One region of the Virgibacillus sediminis genome, then DNA from elsewhere that is predicted to be linked to it. Evidence: riboswitches for the same ligand, from Rfam matches in the RefSeq annotation. Region 1 holds a riboswitch; each other region holds the start of a gene.
The links. A riboswitch is a leader RNA that binds a small molecule or an ion and turns the genes downstream of it on or off. The one in region 1 is predicted to bind preQ1.
Positions count from the first base shown of each region.

Region 2: linked by a shared signal. The riboswitch ahead of ACFODW_RS03655 (QueT transporter family protein) and the one ahead of queF (preQ(1) synthase) in region 1 are both predicted to bind preQ1.
Region 3: linked by a shared signal. The riboswitch ahead of queC (7-cyano-7-deazaguanine synthase QueC) and the one ahead of queF (preQ(1) synthase) in region 1 are both predicted to bind preQ1.

Region 1 covers NZ_JBHRRZ010000003.1:233,343-241,041, reverse strand. The annotation lists gene asnB (asparagine synthase (glutamine-hydrolyzing)) at 1-1,535, shown strand, start outside; gene ACFODW_RS03085 (sodium:calcium antiporter) at 1,742-2,743, shown strand; gene ACFODW_RS03080 (YciI family protein) at 2,768-3,034, shown strand; gene pflA (pyruvate formate-lyase-activating protein) at 3,351-4,064, opposite strand; PreQ1 riboswitch class I at 4,274-4,319, shown strand; gene queF (preQ(1) synthase) at 4,431-4,919, shown strand; gene ACFODW_RS03065 (queuosine precursor transporter) at 4,972-5,613, shown strand; gene glpK (glycerol kinase GlpK) at 5,836-7,314, shown strand; gene ilvD (dihydroxy-acid dehydratase) at 7,556-7,699, shown strand, end outside.
Region 2 covers NZ_JBHRRZ010000006.1:45,923-53,621, reverse strand. The annotation lists gene ACFODW_RS03675 (macrolide 2'-phosphotransferase) at 1-629, opposite strand, end outside; gene ACFODW_RS03670 (MarR family winged helix-turn-helix transcriptional regulator) at 808-1,236, shown strand; gene ACFODW_RS03665 (alpha/beta hydrolase) at 1,286-1,888, shown strand; gene ACFODW_RS03660 (VOC family protein) at 1,962-2,828, opposite strand; PreQ1 riboswitch class I at 2,985-3,029, shown strand; gene ACFODW_RS03655 (QueT transporter family protein) at 3,037-3,522, shown strand; gene ACFODW_RS03650 (DUF3891 family protein) at 3,640-4,404, shown strand; gene ACFODW_RS03645 (catalase) at 4,646-6,259, shown strand; gene ACFODW_RS03640 (SRPBCC family protein) at 6,403-6,837, opposite strand; gene ACFODW_RS03635 (acrylyl-CoA reductase family protein) at 7,079-7,699, shown strand, end outside.
Region 3 covers NZ_JBHRRZ010000002.1:23,074-30,772, reverse strand. The annotation lists partial or broken gene ACFODW_RS01160 (hypothetical protein) at 1-380, opposite strand, end outside; gene ACFODW_RS01155 (DUF3231 family protein) at 388-1,395, opposite strand; partial or broken gene ACFODW_RS01150 (hypothetical protein) at 1,938-2,072, shown strand; gene queE (7-carboxy-7-deazaguanine synthase QueE) at 2,245-2,967, opposite strand; gene ACFODW_RS01140 (6-pyruvoyl trahydropterin synthase family protein) at 2,964-3,401, opposite strand; gene queC (7-cyano-7-deazaguanine synthase QueC) at 3,398-4,063, opposite strand; PreQ1 riboswitch class I at 4,212-4,258, opposite strand; gene ACFODW_RS01130 (hypothetical protein) at 4,592-5,065, opposite strand; gene ACFODW_RS01125 (GNAT family N-acetyltransferase) at 5,108-5,614, opposite strand; gene ACFODW_RS01120 (SIMPL domain-containing protein) at 5,729-6,382, opposite strand; gene ACFODW_RS01115 (SLOG family protein) at 6,529-7,080, opposite strand; gene mscL (large conductance mechanosensitive channel protein MscL) at 7,195-7,584, opposite strand.

The DNA of each region.
Region 1 (7,699 bases):
TTCTGCTGACTGCTTATATGGAGTGGAAGGAAAAGTGTGTCGACCATCTGAATGGAATCTATGCATTCGGTGTCTGGGATTCCCAAAAGGAGCAACTGTTTATGGCGAGGGACCGTCTAGGTGTAAAGCCGCTATTTTTCCAAGAAAAACAAGGTTTCTTCCTTTTCGGATCTGAGTTGAAAGCTATCCTTGAGCATCGGGAGAGCAAAACGGAGATAGACCGCGATGGGATGGCAGAAATTTTCGGGTTGGGCCCCTCTAGGACGCCGGGACATGGGATTTTCAAAGGGGTCAGAGAACTCCGTGCAGGACATGTACTTACTTACTCTAAAGATGGATTGAAAGTTTCGCGTTACTGGAATATGAGAAGTGAAGAACATAGGGATTCTGTACAAGAGACAGCATCCAATGTCCGTGAAATATTTGTAGACGCGGTAAAGCGCCAGCTTGTTTCTGATGTGCCTGTATCAACTTTTCTCTCGGGCGGTTTGGACTCCAGTGCAATTACCGCTGTTGCCGCTGATTATTTCAAGCAGGAGGGAAGGGGAGTGCTTCCCACCTTTTCTATAGATTATGAAGGGAATGACCGGCATTTTCAGGCAAGTAAGTTCCAGCCATCCGCCGACCAGCCATGGATTGATCTGATGGTGGATTATTGCTCTACCAATCATCACAATGAGGTGATATCCGGAAAGGAACTGGCGGAGTTTCTAAAGGAATCAGTCCTGTTGAGGGACCAGCCCGGGATGGCTGATATTGATTCTTCGTTGCTATGGTTCTGCCGCAAGATTAAACAACATACAACGGTCAGCCTTTCAGGGGAGTGTGCGGATGAAATATTCGGAGGCTATCCATGGTTCCATGACCCGACAGCAGTTGGTGAGGAAGGATTTCCATGGATGCGATCCCTTGATGCACGGATCAATCTCCTCCATCCGGAGTGGCGGAAGAAGCTGGATCTTAGGACATATGTCCATGACAGAAGCAGGGAAACAATAATGGAAACCCCTCTTTTGGATGGGGAAAAGAAGGAGGATGCGCGTCGCAGGGAACTGTTCTATTTGAATATGCACTGGTTCATGGCCCAACTGCTGGACCGAAAAGACCGGATGAGCATGGGGGCAAGCTTAGAGGTGCGCGTCCCGTATGCCGATCATAAATTGGTGGAATACGTATGGAACATTCCCTGGGAAATAAAAATGCATGGAGGCAGAGAAAAAGGCATTTTACGAAAAGCATTGGAAGGCATACTGCCGGATGATGTACTCTATCGGAAAAAAAGTCCGTATCCAAGAACCTTTCAGCCGGAATATACGAAAGCGGCCGTGACATGGATGGATGAGATTCTGGCAGATCCTGATTCCCCATTGTTCGAATTCATGAAGCGGGAAAAGGTGGAAGCCATCAATCGCACGGAAGGAAAGGAATTTAAAGATCCATGGTATGGTCAGCTGATGAAAGGGCCGCAGCTGATTGCCCATCTTTGCCAAATTGATTATTGGTTGCGTGAATATGATGTGAAGATCAGCAGGTAGATGGGTCTGTCGGGGGGAGGGCATCCCTATTAGGCCTTGTATTTTCCATAGACATAATTAGAAGCATTGAAGTCCTGTCGAATTGTCGGCAGGGCTTTTTTAATCTCCAGTATTTGGAGTCAGTGAATTAGTTGTACAGTTTGCTTTTCAATTTTGGAGGTTGGGGGTATATTAGAGGATAGGTCTTGAAATTAGGAGTGATTCTATTGGTATTCGTAATATTTTTCCTTGCAGCAGCACTAACTGTATATACTGCCATGAAGCTGTCCGAGTATGCGGATGTTATCAGTGAAAAGACCAATATGGGCGGTATGGTTGTCGGAACGATCCTTCTGGCTGGAGCTACCTCTCTTCCCGAAGTCACCACCAGTTTCTCCGCAGTTTTGATCAACAATGTCGATATTGCTATCGGCAATATGCTTGGATCAAACCTATTCAACCTGCTGATCCTGGCGGTGTTTGATTTGGTGTACCGTAGAAGGCAGTTGTATCTTCAAGCGGGCAGAAGCCATTTGTTTTCAGCGGTGCTGGGTTTGTTCCTAATGCTGATGGTGACATTGGCTCTCTTCCTGCGGATTGACTATACGATTTTAGGAATTGGTGTGGATGCACTGTTGGTACTGCTTGTATACGTGATCGGTATGGTTGTCATCAGTCGTATGCCTTCCGCTCCGGAACCGACGGAGGCATTGATGGGCGACAGCCCGGAGGCCGGCAGAGAAGAACCTCCAAAGGACATTTCAGTCAAAAAAGCGGTGATAGGGTTCATTATCGCTGCCGTAGCAATCCTGCTGGCTGGTTCGGTATTATCCATCACCGGCGATCAGATAGCGGTAATCACCGGCATGGGATCGAGCTTTGTTGGAAGTTTCCTTATCGCCGCAACGACATCCCTGCCAGAAGCGGTTTCTGTCTATGCAGCGTTGAGATTGAAGAACATGAACCTTGCTGTCGGCTCCATCCTCGGAAGTAATATGTTCAATATGATCATCCTTGCAATATCGGATGCAGTATACCAAGGCGGCTCTATCATGGCTGATGTTTCTTATTCCAATCTATATACCGGGATTGCCATCAGCGTGCTCTCTGCAGTGCTGATTTGGGCCTTGCTGCGAAAACGTTCTGCATCATTGTGGACGTACAGCATCCCGTCAATTATTACAGTCATCGGTTATTTTATTGTGTCCTATCTATTGTTCCAGGGATAAATTGATGAAGGGGGAAGTTGGATCATGAAGTATTTTGCAGTATTTCTGCCAATGAAAGATGAAGGGAAGAGTAAAGAGCTGCGAGCGGCGCATCTTGCGTATCTAGAAGAGAAAGAGGAAGAGGGCAAAATCTTCGCGAAAGGCCGCTTTACTGATGGAACCGGCGGACTGGTTATTTATCAGGCAGCTGATTTTGCAGAGGCGGAAGAGCTGGCGAAACAAGATCCATATGTAACAAGTGGTGCCAGGGAATGTGAGGTTCATGAGTGGACCATGACACTTGCAAAATAAGAGTAAGATTGGGACAAAAGTGTTTTATTCAATGATAAATCCGAACGAACTAGAAAATTTGATTAGTGGATATAAACCGCTTCGGAAAATACACTTCGCTTTCAGCGGGCGGCTGGTGGGCCTCCTCGTGCTGACGCACTGTGGGATCTCACCTATGCCTTTCCTCCCGCAGGAGTCTACGTGTATTTCCTCCGCTATTTCAGATTATTGTTCGCCTATAGAGTTAAACGTTTTGATATGTCACAACCCCTTTTTAGGTGTTCACTGAGTAGAATCTATACGTAGCCAACCGGAGCATCTCTGCCCCTCGTACCTTTTAAATGATTTGATGGTTCAGTATCTGCTCTGCATTGCTGAGGCGTGCGGCTGTAGGTGTTTTCATACCTTCTAACTGATAACCTGGTTTGTCTCCGTTCAGGTAGGGAAGCACCTCCACCTTTTCTACGTTTTTCAATGTATGGATGAAATCGGAGAGAAGTATGAGGTCTTCATCGTGGTCACTGACACCTTCGATCAGTTCATGACGAATCCATACCGGCACATTTCTATCAGATAAATGGCGGGCGAACTCCAGAATATGGCTGTTCGTGATTCCCGTGTGTGCTCTATGTTTATCCGGATCAATCTGCTTCAGATTCAATAGAACCAAGTCGGTATTGGATAGCAGCTGGTCCAGCTGCTTCATGAAAAAGTCGGATTTCGTATAGCAGCCCCCTGCCGTATCAATTGCCGTGTGCACCCCCAGTTTTTTCATTTCGCTGAACAATTTATTAAGGAATTTGGTATGGAGAAGAGCTTCACCTCCGCTGACAGTAATTCCACCTCCTGAAGCCTGCAGGAAGGGGAGGTAGGTTGTTACTTCTTGGACAATCTCTTCCACGGTTATCTCCCGGCCTTCGCTGATTCTCCGGCTGTCTGGCTGATGACACGATCTACAGCGCATGGGACATCCTTGCATGACCAACAGATAACGCAGGCCGGGTCCGTGCTCCTTTGTACATGTTTGTATGGTATGGAGGCGATCCTTCATTATTTCTGCTCCTTTCGGGAACTTCTGCCAGCCTGTATGGTCGGAGCTGACGGAAGTATAGAAGGTTGAATGAACATTAACTATAGGTCCAATATATCATATTGTGACTCATTCCAGGAATGAAAATATTACAAAATAATATGTATATTATAAATAAAAAATTGCGGATGACAGGAAAAACAGGAATGTGTATAATAGAAACGTTGAATACGTGAGAGGTTCTTAGTCCAACCCTCTATAAAAAACTAAGCACTAATTCATAATTATGAAGCCATGTGCCTTAGGACACATGGCTTTTTATTATTTCAACAAAAACCACAAGCAGATTTCCGATAATTGATCCAATCGATACAGAGGAGGAATGTAATGAAAAAACAGGATGTATCCGATTTGACACTGCTGGGCAACCAGGGGGTCAGCTACGATTTTGACTATAATCCAGGGGTGTTGGAAACCTTTGAAAATAATCACCAGGACCGCGATTACTTTGTGAAGTTCAATTGCCCCGAATTCACCACCCTATGTCCTATCACCAATCAGCCGGATTTTGCGACCGTTTATATAAGTTATATCCCTGACGTAAAAATGGTTGAAAGCAAGGCATTAAAGCTCTATCTCTTCAGCTTTCGAAATCATGGAGGCTTCCATGAAGACAGTATGAATATCATTATGAATGATCTGGTGGAACTTATGGACCCACGATATATAGAGGTATGGGGGAAATTCACACCGCGTGGCGGTATTTCCATCGACCCTTATTGCAATTACGGACGTCCGGGCACGAAGTATGAAAAAATGGCAGAACATCGGATGATGAACCATGACATGTATCCGGAAACCGTTGATAACCGCTAAGGGCTTTATAGAGGGTTGGCAGAAATCTCTCTGTTGATTTAGGAGGTTTTCTATGTTTATCTATTTGAATGCTTTATTTGTTGGACTTTTAGTTATCTCAAATATTTTAGGTGTCAAATTATTCAGTGTCGGGGAATTTATTCTGCCGGCTGCAGTCATTGTCTATGTCATCACCTTCTTGATTACAGATGTCATCGGTGAGGTCTATGGCAGGGATGCTGCACGAAAAACCGTTCAAGCAGGATTCTTTACCCAAGTGCTGGTAATGGTGTTCATTTTGATTGCCATCCAGCTTCCTGCCGCGTCAAGTTTCGGTCTCCAGACGGAATTTGAGACGATTTTGGGTGGGAGTTTCCGAGTGATGGCGGCCAGCTTGTTGTCCTATGTTGCCAGTCAGCATCTAGATGTGAGTCTATTTCATCGGCTGAAAGAGAGTTATGGCGGGAAAAAATTATGGCTGCGGAATAACCTCTCTACTGCAGCCGCACAACTTGTAGACACGACTATTTTTATTACGGTTGCCTTCTGGGGCATTGTTCCGACAGGGGTTCTCCTCGGCATGATTGCCACGCAATATGTTTTTAAACTGATCGTGGCACTGATTGATACACCGATTGTATATCTGCTGGTAAATATAGCCAGGAAACAGAACACAGTAAAACCGGAAGATCTTACGGTACGCCATTCCTCTTAAGGGATGGCGTTTTATTTTGTTTTTAACGAAAATCTGTTACAAGGATCTTTGTTATGGGAAAAGTCCAATTGGGGAAGATGGAAGTTAATAAGCTTTTGTGCATGGTATAGAAGTAGAGAATGTATGGAAATAAAGCGCTTTAATTGCTATCATCGTAGTAAATACATCAGGTTCGGCTGCTGACAACCTATTTAAGGAGGAATTGGCTTGAGGGAGAAGTATATGCTTTCGATTGATCAGGGGACTACCAGTTCACGAGCAATACTCATCAATAAGGCGGGGAAAATAGTGGCTACAGGGCAGAAGGAATTTGAACAGTTCTTTCCTCGTCCAGGATGGGTCGAGCACGACGCCAATGAAATATGGACATCTGTGTTAGCCTGTATCGCCGATGCGCTGAGGAAAGCGGAAATAGATCCGGGACAGGTAGCTGGTATAGGTATTACCAATCAGCGGGAAACCACAGTGGTGTGGGATAAAAACACTGGTAGGCCAATCCATAAGGCCATCGTCTGGCAGTCCAGACAGACGGCAGGCATTTGTAAACAATTGGAAGAGCAAGGGTATACAGAGATGATCCATGAAAAGACTGGGCTGCTGATCGATCCTTATTTTTCCGGGACGAAAGTGAAGTGGATTTTGGACCATGTAGATCATGCACGGGAAAAAGCTGAAAACGGCGATTTGCTGTTTGGAACCATTGATACATGGCTCGTGCATAAACTTTCAGGTGGGAAGGCCCATGTGACCGATTATTCCAATGCCTCCCGAACCATGCTGTTCAATATATATGATCTCATGTGGGATGATGAACTGCTGGAAATGCTGGATGTTCCAAAGTGTATGCTGCCAGAGGTTCGTCCTTCATCAGAGGAGTATGCCCGAACGGTCAGCTACCATTTCTTCGGCCACGAAGTTCCTATCGCGGGAATTGCGGGAGATCAGCAAGCGGCATTGTTCGGTCAGGCCTGTTTTGAAAAAGGGATGGCAAAAAACACTTATGGTACAGGCGGTTTCATGCTGATGAATACAGGGGAAGAAGGGGTCAGCTCGAAGCATGGCCTTCTGACCACCCTTGCATGGGGAGTGGACGGCAGGGTGGAGTATGCCTTGGAAGGCAGCATCTTTGTCTCCGGTTCTGCCATACAGTGGCTCAGGGATGGTCTGCAGGTTATTCGCAATGCCTCGGAAAGTGAAAAATACGCTGCAAAGGTGGACTCTACAGATGGTGTTTATATGGTTCCTGCCTTTGTCGGGCTAGGGACACCATACTGGGATAGTGAAACACGCGGCTCCTTCTTTGGCATCACCCGCGGCACCAGGAAGGAGCATATGATCCGTGCCACGCTTGAATCACTTGCCTATCAATCACGGGATGTACTCGATGCAATGGTAGAAGACTCTGGCATTGACCTGAAAATCCTCCGCGTGGATGGAGGAGCAGTAAAGAATGACTTCCTCATGCAATTTCAAAGTGACATGCTGGGTGTCCCGGTGGAAAGGCCTGCCATCCAGGAGACAACCGCCATGGGTGTGGCCTATCTTGCCGGTTTGGCTGTCGGTTATTGGAAAGATAAGGAGCAGATTGCAAGCCAATGGGAGAATGAGAGAACGTTCCAAGCCGATATGGAAGAAGAAAAGCGCCAGCATCTATATGCAGGTTGGAAAAAGGCGGTAGAAGCAGCTAGAGTATTTAAATAGAATAACTATCAAAAAGCCGGACTGTGTTGTCCGGCTTTTTAAGCTTCAGCCTTCACCCCGGAATAGGAATTCGTCTGTCAAAATGTTTCCGTGCCTTCAAAAAAGAGAAATATTTTTGACTTTCGTAAAAAGCACCTACACAAACTAAAATAAGTATGCTAGAATAATTTAATTATTAGAATCTTTACAGTTTAAACTGTTATAAAAAATGAATGACAACTTTTGGAAGGTGGGTTACAGAATGGAAAAAACAGAAAAAGATCTACGCATCAAGAGTCAAGTATTCTCGGACGATGCCATGCGCGCTCCTAACCGGGCAATGCTGAGGGCCGTCGGTATCAATGATGAGGATTTCAAGAAGCCGATGGTTGGAATCGCCAGCACA
Region 2 (7,699 bases), on a different contig from region 1:
GTATCATCGATGAGTATATGTCCCGGATGAAGGTCTCCATGTATCACTGCTGTCCTCTCCGGCCAAAATGCATCATTATGCAGCCACTCCTGCCAGCGGCTCCAAAGCTTTTCATCTATTTCATAGTTCTCTTTTACCCTCTCCATTCGTTTCTGTGTATTGGATCTCACCTCTTCAGCTGTATAGGCTTGCATCCCAGCTTCTGCCGCCTGTTCCTGGCTGATGCGATGGATTGATACCATTGACCTGGCAAGTGTTTCATGATAAATAATCGGTACATTCTCTTCATCAATTGCCCATATATATGCTTTCTCTTCCGGATCTATGGTTCCTACAGGAAAACCAGAAAGCAATTTATAAGCAATCAGCTCATTAGAGAATATCTCCCATTCTGGAGCCGCTACTGACAGATGAGGAACGACCAAATCAAGTATCTTTTTCTCTTTAGCAGCCTGAGGTAGGACGTCTGGACGGCGAGGAATCCGCAGAACCCACTGGCTGCCTTCCACATCATGAGCAAAAGCCACATGGAAATCCAATCCAGATTCATGAAACTCGATAAAATCTTCCCTGATGATCAACCCGTGCTTTTTTGCTATTTCTGATACCTTCGATGTTGTCAATCCCATATACTCACTTCCTTTTATATCTTGGTCCACTTAAACCCATTCCCCCTTTCACCGGCCATAACACTATCAAAACTGCTGAGGTTCATTTGACATCAACTGGTAAATAAATTATTATGAATTCATTATAATATGATTCAAATATATTTAATTTAATTAGTTTATGTAGGGAGGTGTCACCATGAGTGAAAACTTGTCACTAAAAACCTTTGTTGTATTGATGAAATCATCCAAGACCGTGATGGAACGGGTAAAAGAGGATATAAAAAACTACGGTATGAAAACATCGGACTTTGCTATTCTGGAAGCTTTGTATCATAAAGGGGAATTGACGGTTAAGCAGATATCCGAAGCAGTATTGATCAATACTGGATCTATCACCTATGTCATAGATAAACTAGAAGCCAAAGGATTGTTGAAACGGCGGCCATGTACGGAGGATCGACGGGTTGTCTATATTCATATCACCGATCAGGGCAACCAGCTGATGGATGAAATTTTCCCCAAACATCAACAGGTGATAGAAGAAATCTTCTCCGGCGTTTCTAATGAAGAGAAGGAAACTATTGTAGAAGCCCTTAAGAAAGTAGGAATAGAAAACGGACAGTAAGTCTGCTGCCGTTTAAAGTACAAAGTTTTCAAAGAGAGGAGCAATTCAGATGAAACATATTTTCCAACAAGGAAGCAATCCCGATAAACCTACCTTGCTCTTGTTACACGGAACAGGCGGCACGGAAGAGGACTTGCTTCCTCTTGCCAAAGAGGTGGACCCCGAAGCAAATGTATTGAGTGTTCGGGGAAATGTATTAGAAAATGGCATGCCGCGTTTTTTCAAACGTCTTGCCGAAGGTGTATTCGATGAAGAAGACTTAATCTTTCGTACAAAGGAACTGAATGATTTTCTGAACGATGCAGCTAAAAAGTATAATTTCTCGAGAGATAATATTACTGCTGTCGGGTACTCGAACGGGGCAAATATAGCAGCAAGCCTGTTGTTCCATTACCAAGACAGCCTTGCCGCGGCCATCCTGCATCATCCCATAGTGCCGCGCAGGGGAATCAATCTTCCGGACTTATCCGGAAAACAGGTATTCATCGCTGCCGGAATCAACGATCCCATCTGTCCTTCAGAGGAATCCGAAGACCTGCAATCCCTCCTTGGAAATGCAGGGGCTTCCGTTGAACTGCATTGGGAGAACAGAGGTCATCAGTTGACTATGGCAGAAGTGCAAGCAGCAAAAAAATGGTATCAAACCATCTAAAAAAACCGTTCTGCCATACAGCTTGGCAGAACGGTTTTTTCAAATTATGAACAGGTCATCCAGGGAGCACCAGCTATTTTGTATGTTCCACTATGAGATGGATCTTATTGCCCGACGGGTCTTCTACTCTATAAGCATCCCCTGCTTTTTCTACGTTAAATTCTGCCTGCTCGAGACGGTCAACAGCTTCCTGCCTTGCTTTTCCATCAGGGAAAACGAGGGAGTACCAGCGAAGCCCAGCACTATTTGTAGAGGGCTTCCCAGCCCCTTCCCCATTCCAGATATTCAGGCCGATATGATGATGGTATCCGGCGGTGGATATAAACAATGCACCTGGATAGGTCGTCACTATATCAAACCCAAGACCATGCTTATAAAATACTTCTGCATCTGTCAAATTTGCTACATGCAAATGAATATGCCCCATGACAGTCTTCTGGGGCAGTCCATGCCATTCCCGATCGCTTTCAGCAACCAGACTATCTCCATTGAGAGGTTCCGTAACCATCTTAACTTTACCGCCACTCCATTCCCATTCGCCGGAAGGACGGTCCCGATAGACTTCAATGCCATTTCCATCAGGATCGTTAAAATAGAGAGCTTCACTTACATGATGGTCAGAGGCGCCTAATTGCAGCGTCTGCCCTGACTTAATAAGATGGGTCAAGAAGCTGGAGAGGTCAGACCGGGATGGAAGTAAAATAGCAAAGTGGAACAACCCGGTTTTCCGCTCTTCTTTCGGCAGGGCGCCTTCAGGCTCGACAATGGTTAACAGCGGCCGGCTGCCATCAGCTGTCAGCGAGACAGTATTCCCCGACTTTTCCAACACGTTGAATCCAACCACTTCCTGATAGAAAGCAAGGGATCTATCCAGATCGGTAACATTAATGTTCACTTGCCCGACATGGGTTGCCGGACTTCTAAAAAATTTCTCCTCCATGTATAAAACGTCCTTTACATTATATTGATTACCTAATTTAACTAAGTTACTATATGTAACTATTGTAGGGTCTCCACTAAGTTTTGTCAAATTGTTCCGCTGTCTGTTACAGGTATCCTTCCCAATGCCGCTTGTTTATATTATACTTGTTAGGTTCAGACCGTGGTTCGGGAACCTCCCACGATAAAAAACTAAGGAGAGAAGAAATATGAAATCTAACACAATCGTCGTAAACGCTTTGCTTGCGGCATTATATATCACTGTATCGATGGTGATACAGCCCTTTGGCTTTACCAACGTACAATTCAGGATCCCCGAAATGTTCAACCACCTTGTTGTCTTTAACAAGAAGTACTTTTTCGGTATTGTTCTCGGTGTCTTTCTAAGCAACCTCTTCTTTTCCCCGCTGGGAATCTATGACCTAGTGTTTGGTGTTGCTCATTCCGCCATATCACTTGGCATCATCATATTCCTCGCAAAGTATATAAAAAACATTTGGGTGTTGTTGGTTCTTAATACACTTATTTTTACATTCAACATGTTTATTATTGCCTTTGAGTTGAACCTGGCATTGGGGCTGCCTTTCCTATTCACTTGGCTGACAACTGCCGCAGGAGAATTTGTGGTCTTAGCAGTCGGTATTCCGGTTATGTATGCACTCAACCAGCGCCTCCACTTTCATAAGTTATTATAAAAACAGCAGCCTTTCCTGTATCAGCAGACGAAAGGCTGCTGTTTTCCTTTCTGTTTACATATTCATCAATATAGGGAAAAATACAAAGTAGGCATCAAATCGAAAGGATGAGATGAAATGATAGTAAGGGAACATGATAGCGAATTTGTCTTAGTCGAGCAGCACCACCATGCCGAACTTTCCGGAGAAATCATGGAAAAATGGAAAGGGTTCCGTGGGAAAGAATGGAAGGAATCAGTACTCTATGCCATCCAGCAGCATGATTTAGGGTGGAAGGAATTTGATAAACAGCCTTTCTGGAATGATGCAAAACATGAACCTTTTACATTTACTGACTTCCCCATCCATCCGAAAATTGTCCTATATACCCTCGGGATTGATGAAGTGGAAAAAAGAGATCCTTATGCTGCGCTTCTCTGCAGTGAACATTATAAGCGGTTTCTTGCTGCTGAATCCGGCAAGGAAGCAGAACGGTTCGTACAACAGGAAGAGGCAAGACAACAGCGGATCATCGAGAGCCTCTCCAATTACAACAAACGTTTGTTTAAATTTCATTATGGGCTGGTCCAGCTTGGTGATAACTTTTCCCTGTATGTCTGCATTAACGACCCGGGGGTTAAAAAGCAAGATGAACACCCATTCTTCAAGCAAGGCATTCCTCTTCCTTTTAAACTGGAGGGATTCTCCAAAGATGTGATAGACATAAAATGGCTGGACCAACAAACAGTCGCCATTGAAAACTTCCCATTCGAGGAGCCACTCGAAGTTACAGTTGAACAAAAGAGGGTTCAAAAGAAGGATATCCAAGATAAGGGTCTAATTGCGTGTTATGAGGAAGCGGAAACAGAAAAGGTCCATGTCCGGCTTGTCCCTGCAGAATAATGGCCATGGTTGCCGGCGCCTTTATCACAAGCGCCGGCCAGCCTACAAACCTTCTTTCTTCCCTCTGATCCCTAGTCATAAAGGACAATTCTTCTCCCTATAAAAAGTCTCTCCCTTTCCCGGAAGAATTAGATTAATAAACCTCCATAAAGGTCATTATATGAATAGCGCCTCTTAGATGGGGTGGTGGCGTCCTATGGCATCCTTGTGCCAAAATACTTATGGAAAGAGGAGATACTGCATGGCTGAAGACAAATCCAATGGCAAGCCCACCAATTATGAAAATGATGATACCCTGACCAACAGGCAGGGCCATCCAGTCACCAACAACCAAAGCATACGCACAGTGGGAAATCGTGGTCCAAGTACATTAGAGAACTATGATTTCATTGAAAAAATCAGTCATTTTGACAGGGAAAGGGTTCCTGAGCGGGTGGTCCATGCACGTGGGGCCGGCGCCCATGGCTACTTTGAGGCTTATGGAACTGCAGGAGAAGAGCCCGTTTCCAAATACACAAGGGCTAAGCTCTTTCAAGAAAAAGGAAAGCGTACACCAGTATTTGTCCGCTTTTCCTCGGTAATACACGGCGGGCATTCCCCCGAGACATTAAGAGATCCTCGTGGTTTTGCGGTTAAATTCTATACAGAAGATGGAAACTGGGACTTGGTTGGTAATAACCTGAAAATTTTCTTCATCCGTGATGCGATGAAATTCCCTGACATGATTCATGCCTTTAAGCCGGACCCGAAAACCAATATCCAGGACAGCCAACGGTTCTTCGACTTTTGTGCGAGCTCCCCGGAAACCTTCCATATGGTTACATTCGTCTACTCGCCTTGGGGAATTCCTGCAAATTACCGCCAAATGCAAGGCTCCGGTGTCAATACGTATAAATGGGTGAACAGCGAAGGGAAGGCTGTACTGGTAAAATACCACTGGGAGCCGAAACAGGGCATTAAAAACCTTACACAGAAAGAAGCAGAGGAAATACAGGCCAATAACTTCAATCATGCAACAGAGGACCTCTATGAGGCTATTGAGCAAGGGAACTACCCGGAATGGGAGCTTTATGTTCAGGTAATGAGCGATGATGAACACCCGGAATTAGATTTTGATCCGCTTGATGATACAAAATTGTGGCCGGAAGATCAGTTCCCGTGGCTGCCTGTAGGAAAAATGGTATTGAACAAGAATCCGGAGGACTATTTTGCAGAAGTGGAACAATCCGCATTTGGGACTGGTGTGCTCGTTGATGGACTGGACTTCTCTGATGACAAAATGCTCCAAGGCCGGACATTCTCCTATTCAGATACGCAGCGCTACCGTGTAGGAGCAAACTACCTGCAGCTTCCGATCAACCGTGCGAAAAAGCAGGTGAATACCAACCAGGAAGGCGGCAACATGCGTTATGAAGTAGACCGCCATGTCGGTGATAATAAAAACCCGAGCATCAATTATGAACCATCGATTCTCGGAGGTTTTAAAGAAGCCGAACAATCAGGAAAAGAGTATACACCTGAGGTGAAAGGAAAGTTGGTCAGAGAAACGATCGACCGGGATGATAACACAAAACAGGCCGGTGAAACATTCCGCATGTTCGAAGACTGGGAAAAAGATGAATTGCTCTCCAACCTTGTAGGAGATTTATCAGAATGTGATCAGCTTATTCAAAATAAGATGGTGGAGCTGGCAGAGTCTGCAGATGAGGAATACGGCCGCCGTCTGCATGAAGGGCTGGAGGAAGCCGGGAAAATGAAGAGAAAGAACTCCAAGCCGGGCCCGCTCGGCAATGAAGACAGTGAAAAAGGGCCACAAGAAGCAATGGACAAAGGCCATGACGCCGACCCATATTAAAACTGCCGACTTAAAGCACCCCAAAAGTTATGGAATCTAACTTTTGGGGTGCTTTATTCTTAAGTATTTATAACCGGTTATACCATTCATCAGCAGGAATAACATGTCCAGCACCAGAGCCCATATGATTTTGTCCCAGGGGATTAAAGGAGTTCTGCCAGCCGCTTGATTCGATGCTTGGATACTGAGGCGAACTCAGTGGACGCTTCAAAATAACTCTGACCGTTCGGAAGGATGGAAAAATCCCCATGGCGCAGGCGAAGACGTGTATTCTTTTCATGGATTAAGAGTTCATAACTAAAGAGGATATCCTCAGGAGCGGGGTCCACCTCCCAATCTGAAACATACAGGGAAAGCTGCAGCCTCTTCTCCTTTTCCGCTCTGACTACGGTACTTTTCGAATAGCGGCCATTTGGAAGCGCCCAGACTAGCTCATTGCCCGCTTTCAGTGGTTGATCCGGATAATGATCAGGCAATCCGTCCCAGCTTTTGATATGCCGAGGCTGTACGAGCACTTCCCATACTTTGGAAGGAGTCGTGTGGATGATGATCTCATCTGTGACAATTAACGTGCTCATAAATGAGTCCTCCAGTCGGTCCTGTAATAGAATCTACTTTTTTATCATTGCCTATATTCCCTGATTAAATAAACCAATCCTATTCGATTGCTTGATTAGTTTTCCAAGTGGGTTTTCCTGATGAACATCCTTCTAACTTATGCAGCACATAAAACCTCAGTATAAACCGGTTTGCTTTTAAGCATCCATAATGACTTCTATAATGGTTGTAAGAAATAACAAAAGAGGGGATGATCACATAATGGATCAATTTCAAGCATTGGTGCTCGAAAAAGGAAGTGAAGGAACACAATTGGGAATGAAACAGTGCGATAAGAGCGACCTGCCTGAAGGAGAGGTTACCATTCAGGTTGCCTATTCTAGTATAAACTATAAGGATGCCCTCGTCGGCATCCAGCATCAGCTGGCCGAAACATTCCCATTGGTTCCCGGCATCGATCTGGCAGGGACCATCATTCATACTGAAACACCTGAGTTCTCTGAGGGGGATGAGGTCATTGTAACCAGCTATGGACTGGGAACCAGCCACTGGGGAGGGTACAGCGAATTGGCCAGGGTGCCTAAGGAATGGGTGGTACCGCTCCCGGAAGGCCTCTCTTTAAAAGAAGCAATGATTCTCGGAACAGCTGGTCTGACAGCCGGATTATCTATCCAGCGCCTGGAAGATAACGGTCTCCACCCCGAACAAGGGACGGTATTGGTGGCTGGAGCTACCGGTGGAGTAGGCAGTCTGGCCGTTGACATGCTGTCCAAGAAAGGTTATCGAGTTGCAGCCAGTACCGGCAAGGCTGCCGAAGAGGATTATCTGAAAAATCTTGGTGCTGCAGAAATTATTGGTCGGAAAGAGATTATTGATACGGAT
Region 3 (7,699 bases), on a different contig from region 1:
ATTGGGAGCCAAACAGGACCTAATAATACACCAAATAGTGTTAGTTTTGAGGAAGGCATTAATCCAACAATTACAAAATATGCAGAGAACACATAAGGGAGAAAAGAATATGGTTCTTTCCCTCCCCCTGCATCTTTCACTACATCCCACATAGCAAAAAAATATAAACAAGGATAAAACATAACCAATCATAACCCGCGTTATTTATTGCATCATCAATTTTCCCATGAAAGCTTAGAAGTATGATACGATTAAAATTTGCTTGTATATTAATTAGCATTTCAAGTATCAATACAGTGGTACCTTTAAAACAACTGACCAAATCCGGGAAGGGCGATGCTCCACATTAGTTTTTCCAATACATTTTGCTCATTATCCATACCTAGCTCATTTTTTGTCTCTAGCAAGGTCTTTTCTATTTGGAGCAAGTGGCGGTTGTTCCAACCATTGATTTTTGGTCATTAAATTGAACCATTCTTTTGTTACCATGATATTTTTTAGTATTATTTTCTCATAAGTCGTCACTAGATCCGTTCGCATGGCAGATGCAAGACCTGCACCATGATAAGCTTGTCCAGATTGTAATAGGAATCCAATCTGATACAACATTAACTTATCTGAAAGGGGGGAGTCCTGGGAGGTTGTAATCTCGGATTCCCAAGACATGGGGACAGGCAAATTATCCCCTTTTAGTATTTTACTTACTGTTTGAATTTGCTGGTCAGCAGTTTTCTTTGTGCTCTCTAAAAATTTTCTAACCTCTGTTGATTGCGTTACTTGACTAAATGCAATGGAAAGTGACTTTTCCATTATTTTCTTTTTCAAATTAAGTGATAGGGCAATAATTTCTGTTGATGCTAAAGGACGCTTATCTCCAAAATAACCATCTATAAACTGCTGTCCAGATACAAACTCAGGATTTTCTTCAGGGTAAAAGTAGGGGTCTCTTTGAAAGTGCCCTTTTTCGAGTAGTAATTCAGTAGTTCGATGATACATATTCATCCCGTCATTACTACCTGAATCATAAAAGTGCCTCAAGTCCTTTCTGACAGAAGAACTAAGTGATGTAGTGTGCCCCAGTAAACCATGTAGTGTCATAATATGGAGGTAGTGCAAACAGAATATATCAGAAAATAACCTTTGGGTCCCTTTGTTAAGATCTGATTCAGAAAACCCGATGGGTACTGGGAATCCTTCGTTCTCAATGAATTGTCTTATTTGGCTTTTTTGTTTATCAAATATCTTGATTGCATCTTCGAATAGCAGTTTTATCTTTTCATCTTCTATAATGGACAGCATATATCTATTTACAGTATCAATGGCTGTACCATTTACATATTCCCCCCATAATGTTCCTATTTCAGACGATGTGAGTTTTAACTCCTCTTTATCCATTTTAATCACCTCATCCGAATATGATTTCCATTTCTTTATCTTTTTATTAGGCATTACGTGTAACGTCGTAGTAAAAAGAATGATGGTTTTTTGAGCGAAATTTCGAAATATAACACTTGAACTAAAGGATGCAAATCTGTAATAAAATCTCGTCCTTTCTTAGCAGGGGAAACTTGTTAATAATCTGGAAATTTTAAACGTCTGTATTTTTATAGAAAGTTGTTTAATGGGGAAATTTTGAATACGGAAATAGAACAATAGATTTTAATTTGAACATTATATGTTAGTCGAATATAAGCTTAATAAGGGTATAAACTAATGGATGTGCTGATACGTCTATTAAAATCATCAAGGAAATTGATATGTTGAATGAGGAAGATAGGCAAAAGGTACTTGATAAAATTAAAGAAAAATATATGTCTAGGGATGTTATTTTACTAAGTGAAAATTATTCTTGGGATAGTGAGGAGAATGGCATCTACAACTAATAGTAAAATGAAACAGGGCGACGTTTAGTTGGCAGATGTCCTTTAAAAGGAAATCGTCAAACTAAACAGCGCCCTGTTATTATTGTCGGAAATGATTTGGATGAGGATGTCATAATTACGCCAGTTACCAGCCAACATCTGGACAGAACTAAATTATTTTACTCAAAAAAAACGCGAACAATGAACTGAATCAGCGGAGGAAATATGCGGAGACTCCTGCGGGAGGAAAGGCCTAGGCGAGACCCGCAATCGCTAAGCACAAGGAGGCTCACCAGCCGCCAGCGGAAAGCGAAGCATATTTCCGCGGGGGGCGACCTCCGCTCAGGCCTCGCCCCGTAAGTTTCCATGTCTGCACGCCTCTCTAAACGCCGCGCTTATTCCCCCACAGATACGTATGCAGCTGCGGAAGCACCCTTACATCTTTCAGAATGTCATTCTCCATGACCCGGTCAATCAGCTGTTCATACCGGCGCAATGAATATGGCAGAAACTCTTTCTCATCGGTGGTTTCCAAATCATCATTGCCAACCTGGAGAAACAGTTCCACTTGCGGATAGCGTTGATGGATCTCCTGCGCATAAACCAGATCGTCCTCGTCAAAAATGACCACCTTTAGGCTGAAGCTGCCTTCCTGCTTAAGCTGCAGTGATTCGATAATGAAGTCGAGCACGGAAAAGTTTGTTTTCATGCCGGAGCTCGGCGGCTTCGGTGACAGCGTCAGATCATCAATTTTCGTAAACCACTCCTGCCATCTGCTTCCCTGTGTTTCCAGTGCCACCTTGATTCCGTCCGCATGCAGCAGATCGATCAGCCCATCCAGCCTTGCCAGCAGTGCAGGATTCCCTCCGGAAATGGTGACATGGCCGAAATGTTCGCCGCCCTCCTGCTTCAAGGCATCCACAATCTCCGCCGGTTCCATTTTCCTGATGGCGTCCTTCTCCGAGCCATCCCATGTGAATTTGGAGTCACACCAGGAACAGGAATAGTCACAGCCTGCCGTCCGTACAAACATGGTCTTCCTGCCAATCACCATTCCTTCCCCCTGAATAGTCGGCCCGAATATTTCCATCACAGGTATCGTCATATCCGATCCCCCTCCTTTGGCCTATAAATACAATAGCTTGTCGGTGTTTCCCGCAAGTAAACCTGGACACATGCAGGCTTATTCGGGAGGGTATCCAGATATTCCTGTACGATTTCCCAGATGGTCCGTGCCACTACCTCTGTGGTCGGAAAGAACTCTGCATCTTCATCTGAAAAAGATGCATCCTCATTCAAGGTCGTATGGTCAAAGCGTTTATGAATCAGATCTTTTACCTTTTTGAAGTTGACCAGGAAGCCGGTATGATCCAATTCATCTCCTGCCACCGTGATGTTGGTGAAGTACGTATGGCCGTGCTGCACACTGCACTTCCCCGCATCTTCATGCGGTACATAGTGGGCGGCAGCGAAATGGAAGTCTTTATTGATTTCAAACGAATAGCCATGGACTGCCGGCGGGTATATTTGCTGCATCATTCTGTATGCACCCCGGCCTTCTGTGCTTCATACTGCTCCAGCCCTCTTTGGCGCAGCTTGCAGGCAGGGCATTCGCCGCAGCCGCTTCCTTTCACACCGTTATAGCACGTCAACGTATGCTCTTTTACAAACTCGAAAGCATCCAATTGGTCGCTCAGTTCCCATACTCCGGCTTTATCGAGCCACATTAGCGGTGTATGGATCACAAAGTCCTCATTCATTGAAAGGTTGAGCGTCACATTCAGCGATTTCACGAAAACATCCCGGCAGTCCGGGTAGCCGCTGAAGTCGGTCTCACATACTCCGGTAATCAAATGGGCAGCATTCACCTGTTTTGCCAGCACACCTGCGAAGGAAAGAAACAGCAGATTCCTTCCCGGCACAAAGGTGGAAGGAAGGCCGTCTTCCCCCTCCGTAATGTCCATATCTTTGCGTGTCAACGCATTCGGGGCCAGCTGGTTCAATAACGACATATCCAATTCATGATGCGGCACCTGGAGCTTCTGACAGATTTCTCTTGCACAATCCAGCTCTTCGCTATGCCGTTGGCCATATTGAAAAGTCACTGCTTCCACTTCATCGAATTTTTTAAGCGCCCAAAACAGACAGGTCGTACTGTCCTGCCCGCCGCTGAATACAACAATCGCCTTTTTATTATTCATGTTCATTTCCTCCTCTTTTCTTCAGGCTGTTTTTATTGATCAGGTCACCCTCGGAGTAGACTTCACATCAAAACAGCCTCTTGTTCAATAGAAAGAGAAGCAAGCATTTTCCCACTAAAAAAACAACACAAAGAAGGCAGTGTTGTTTGTCTCCTTAGTTTTTTATAGAGGGATGGAATTGCGAACCTCTCCTGCATCAAGCAGACTTCTTTTTCTGTTTTCAACTAATTCTAACACAACCGGACTGTTTACCGTAACAGTTTTATCCTTGGATGGACAGAGGACATGGCTAATCCTACTAGCATAAACCTTCACATCCATGAAAAAACTCCCGGGTTTTTCACCCGGAAGTGGATTCTATCGCCCGCTGTTCGTCATATTCCGCTGTTTCCGTTTATTTAAAAATTTACGTACAACCGGATAAATCACCGGTCCGTATTTTACCAATCTGCGAATCAAACGCCCCATGGATTTCTCCTCCCATACAAAAGGTTATATATATCCTTCCTCTTGGAGAAGTTTTTTAAACTACCTTCCATCCACCGGGCTGGTTCCCCCATCTGCTGTCCCGGTTCGCTTCCGTGTACGGTCCATTCTCTCCAGCACGCTGTAGTCCCTGGTCTTATGCACGGCAATTCCATGGCGGGCAGCATAATCGGCCAACTCCCGGAATATGCCGGACGGCCGGAAGTTCTCTATCCTGATCGGCAGCCCCTGCTTCAACTTGATCCTGGCTGCCTTCTTCGCCCAGCCGATGCGCAGGAATTTCACTGCCACGACTTCATCCGGACGGTATATTTTCCGGTAGACTCTTTGGCCGAACAACAATACCCGTACATGAAATGCTTCATCCTCCATCCGGATCTGCCATTTCAGGCTGCAACAAACTAAGTATACCGGGATAAAGGCTAGTAATGCATAGATCGATAAATTGATGGAAATCATCCCTGCAATTACTAGCAAAGTTCCTGACCATGCAGAAATCCTTCCCTCATAGCACATGCTGCTCCTCCTCCGCAACCGCAGTTTATCTTTCCCAAAGACCTACGCCGTGCCTGCCGCATCCTTGATTTTCAAGACCATTTGAATGGTATTCAGGGTGTGCCCGTCAAAATTATCCTTGAATTCCGAAACCGCCTCAAACCCCTTGGCATGATAAAATCTCTTGCCGATTTCATTCTGCTTCTCCACATTCAAGTGGACCTCCTCCACGCCTCCGAGATGATCTACTCCTTCATACAGCAGAGCAGTGCCGATTCCATTTCCTTGATAATCCGGATAGAGATAGATGGCTCCCAGTTCCACCTTTCCATTCTCCTTCACCTGGGAAAAGTTCGCAAAGCCGACAATCCGGTCACCCGCTTCAGCGACAAAGATATGTGTATGTTTCAGACGCTTTTTCATGGACCTGTCACTATAGGCATTCTGCAGAAATTTCTCCTGGATCTCTGGCGGAATGATTCCTCTATAGGTCTCTTTCCAACTCTTCACAGCCACCTGCTGTACATGTTTGATATCCTTTTTCCTCGCCCGCCGGATTTCAAAATCCATGTCATCCCCCTCTTTGCCATTGATGGAAATATTTTAAATTATTATAACATTTATATTCCCCTGATGCTCCCATTCATCCTTTTAAAAAAAGCAGCGGAATGTCCGCTGCTTTGATCAATAGGCGAATTCCGCCTCGATTTCTGCTGTAATGGTGAGCTGTCCAGGCTCAATCGGTGTCACCGCAGCCTCCTCAGCCAGTGTGAATGCCGCATAGGGCTGGACAGCTTGGACGGACTGCTCGGTAATGTTGATAGGTGTCGTATCGATGGAGACCTGCATGGTCCCCGCCAGAGCAACCGCCTTGGATACCGCATTGCTCAAGGCCGATTGGAGTGCCTGCTGGTATACTGCCTCCTGGTCGCGGAGGATCAACCGAATTCCGACCACACGATTGGCACCGCTCTGGACCGCTGCATCGATCAGCGCACCCGCCTGTCCGATATCTGTTACTGTCACGGTAATTTCATGGTAGACCTCATATCCCCTGAACACCTGTGACCCGTCCACATAATCATATCTTGGTTCAATCCGGTAGGCAGTCGTCCGGATATTTTCAGCAGCCACTCCTTGATTCCTCAGTGTTCCAATAACCTGGTTCATCCGCGAACTGTTCTCTTGCTGGGCCTGGGCAAGCAACTCATCTTCCGTTACAACCCCCAGCTGGATCCTGGCTGCATCTGGGGATGCCGATACACTTCCTTTTCCGACAACCGTAATGATCCGCCTCAGACCGGCCGGCTGCCTGTACTGCACAGGATAGTAATTCAAGACCATTCCGCCTTTCCATTGAAATATTTATATATGTATATGCCTGTATCGAGCGGATTATTTTCCATAGCCTATTTTATCACTTGCTGCCCCGTGCATATTCCCCGTTTCCGACCAGGGCTCTATCCTACCAGGAAGGAGTCAGGCTACCCCCAATAATCCGGGTCGGACATCCGCATTTCTTCCACAATGTCATCGAGGTCAGCCGGAGTGATGGTGTAAATGGGATAGTTCTCCTTCTCCTTTGCTGCCGCATGGAAAAAACGGGTGCTTCCCGGGAACTCTTCATCCATTAATAGTAAACAGGCATCACTTTTATCGGCAAGCCACATATTTTTAGCCTTAAATTGATATGCCCCTTTGTACTCCCCTTTATAGATGGGTTGGTAAAAATCGGCGACCATCATCAATTCCTGGTATTTCTCCTGCAATGGCTCAGGCCAGCGGGATTCCTGATTCTCAAATGGCGGAAAAATCCCCAAACGGATATCATATTCCTCCTTGAGATCGAGCACCACTTCCGCCGTCCACATCTCCACTCCCATCTGGCCGGAGATCAGCACCCACTCAAGCCCCTCTCCCATCAAGCCGGTCAATCTCTTCTCGAAAGCGGCCTTGATAAAGGAAATACGCGGGTCATCTTCTTTAAAAATATTCAATTCCATCGGTTTATAACCCGTAACAGCCAGTATCCTCATATTCCTTCCACCTTTTTTCATGGTAAAAAACCGGCATTCCTCCGCCGGTATACTTTTAACGTTAACAATGACAGATCGGATTTGCCAATGTTCTACACCAACTGAGTTGATGACTTATTTCAACTTCCGGTTCTGTTCCTTCAGCAAATCCCTAATTTCCGTCAGCAGCTCTTCCCGCACATCCGCTTCTTCCTCTTCCACCTCTTCTTCCTCCTTTTTCCGCTTGAACTTCATCAGCAGACGGATGATTAAGAAAATAGAAAAAGAAATGACGATGAAATCAAAGACCGACTGCAAAAAGTTCCCATAAAGGATTTCCGAATTCCCCACGGTAACCGACCATCTGGTGAAATCCACACCGCCCAGCAGAATGCCGACCGCCGGGGTAATGATATTTTCTACCAATGAAGTAACAATCGCGCCAAAAGCAGCACCAATCACTACTGCTACAGCGAGGTCGACCACATTTCCCTTGAACGCGAATTCCTTGAAATCATTCCACAAAGCACTTACCTCCTCTTGAGCAATTGGCTGCTTTTATCATAATACGGAGATATGGAGGTGTACAGCCCTCCCAACATAAGGGCAAAATTTCACTGCAGCACGAATAATGCTATAC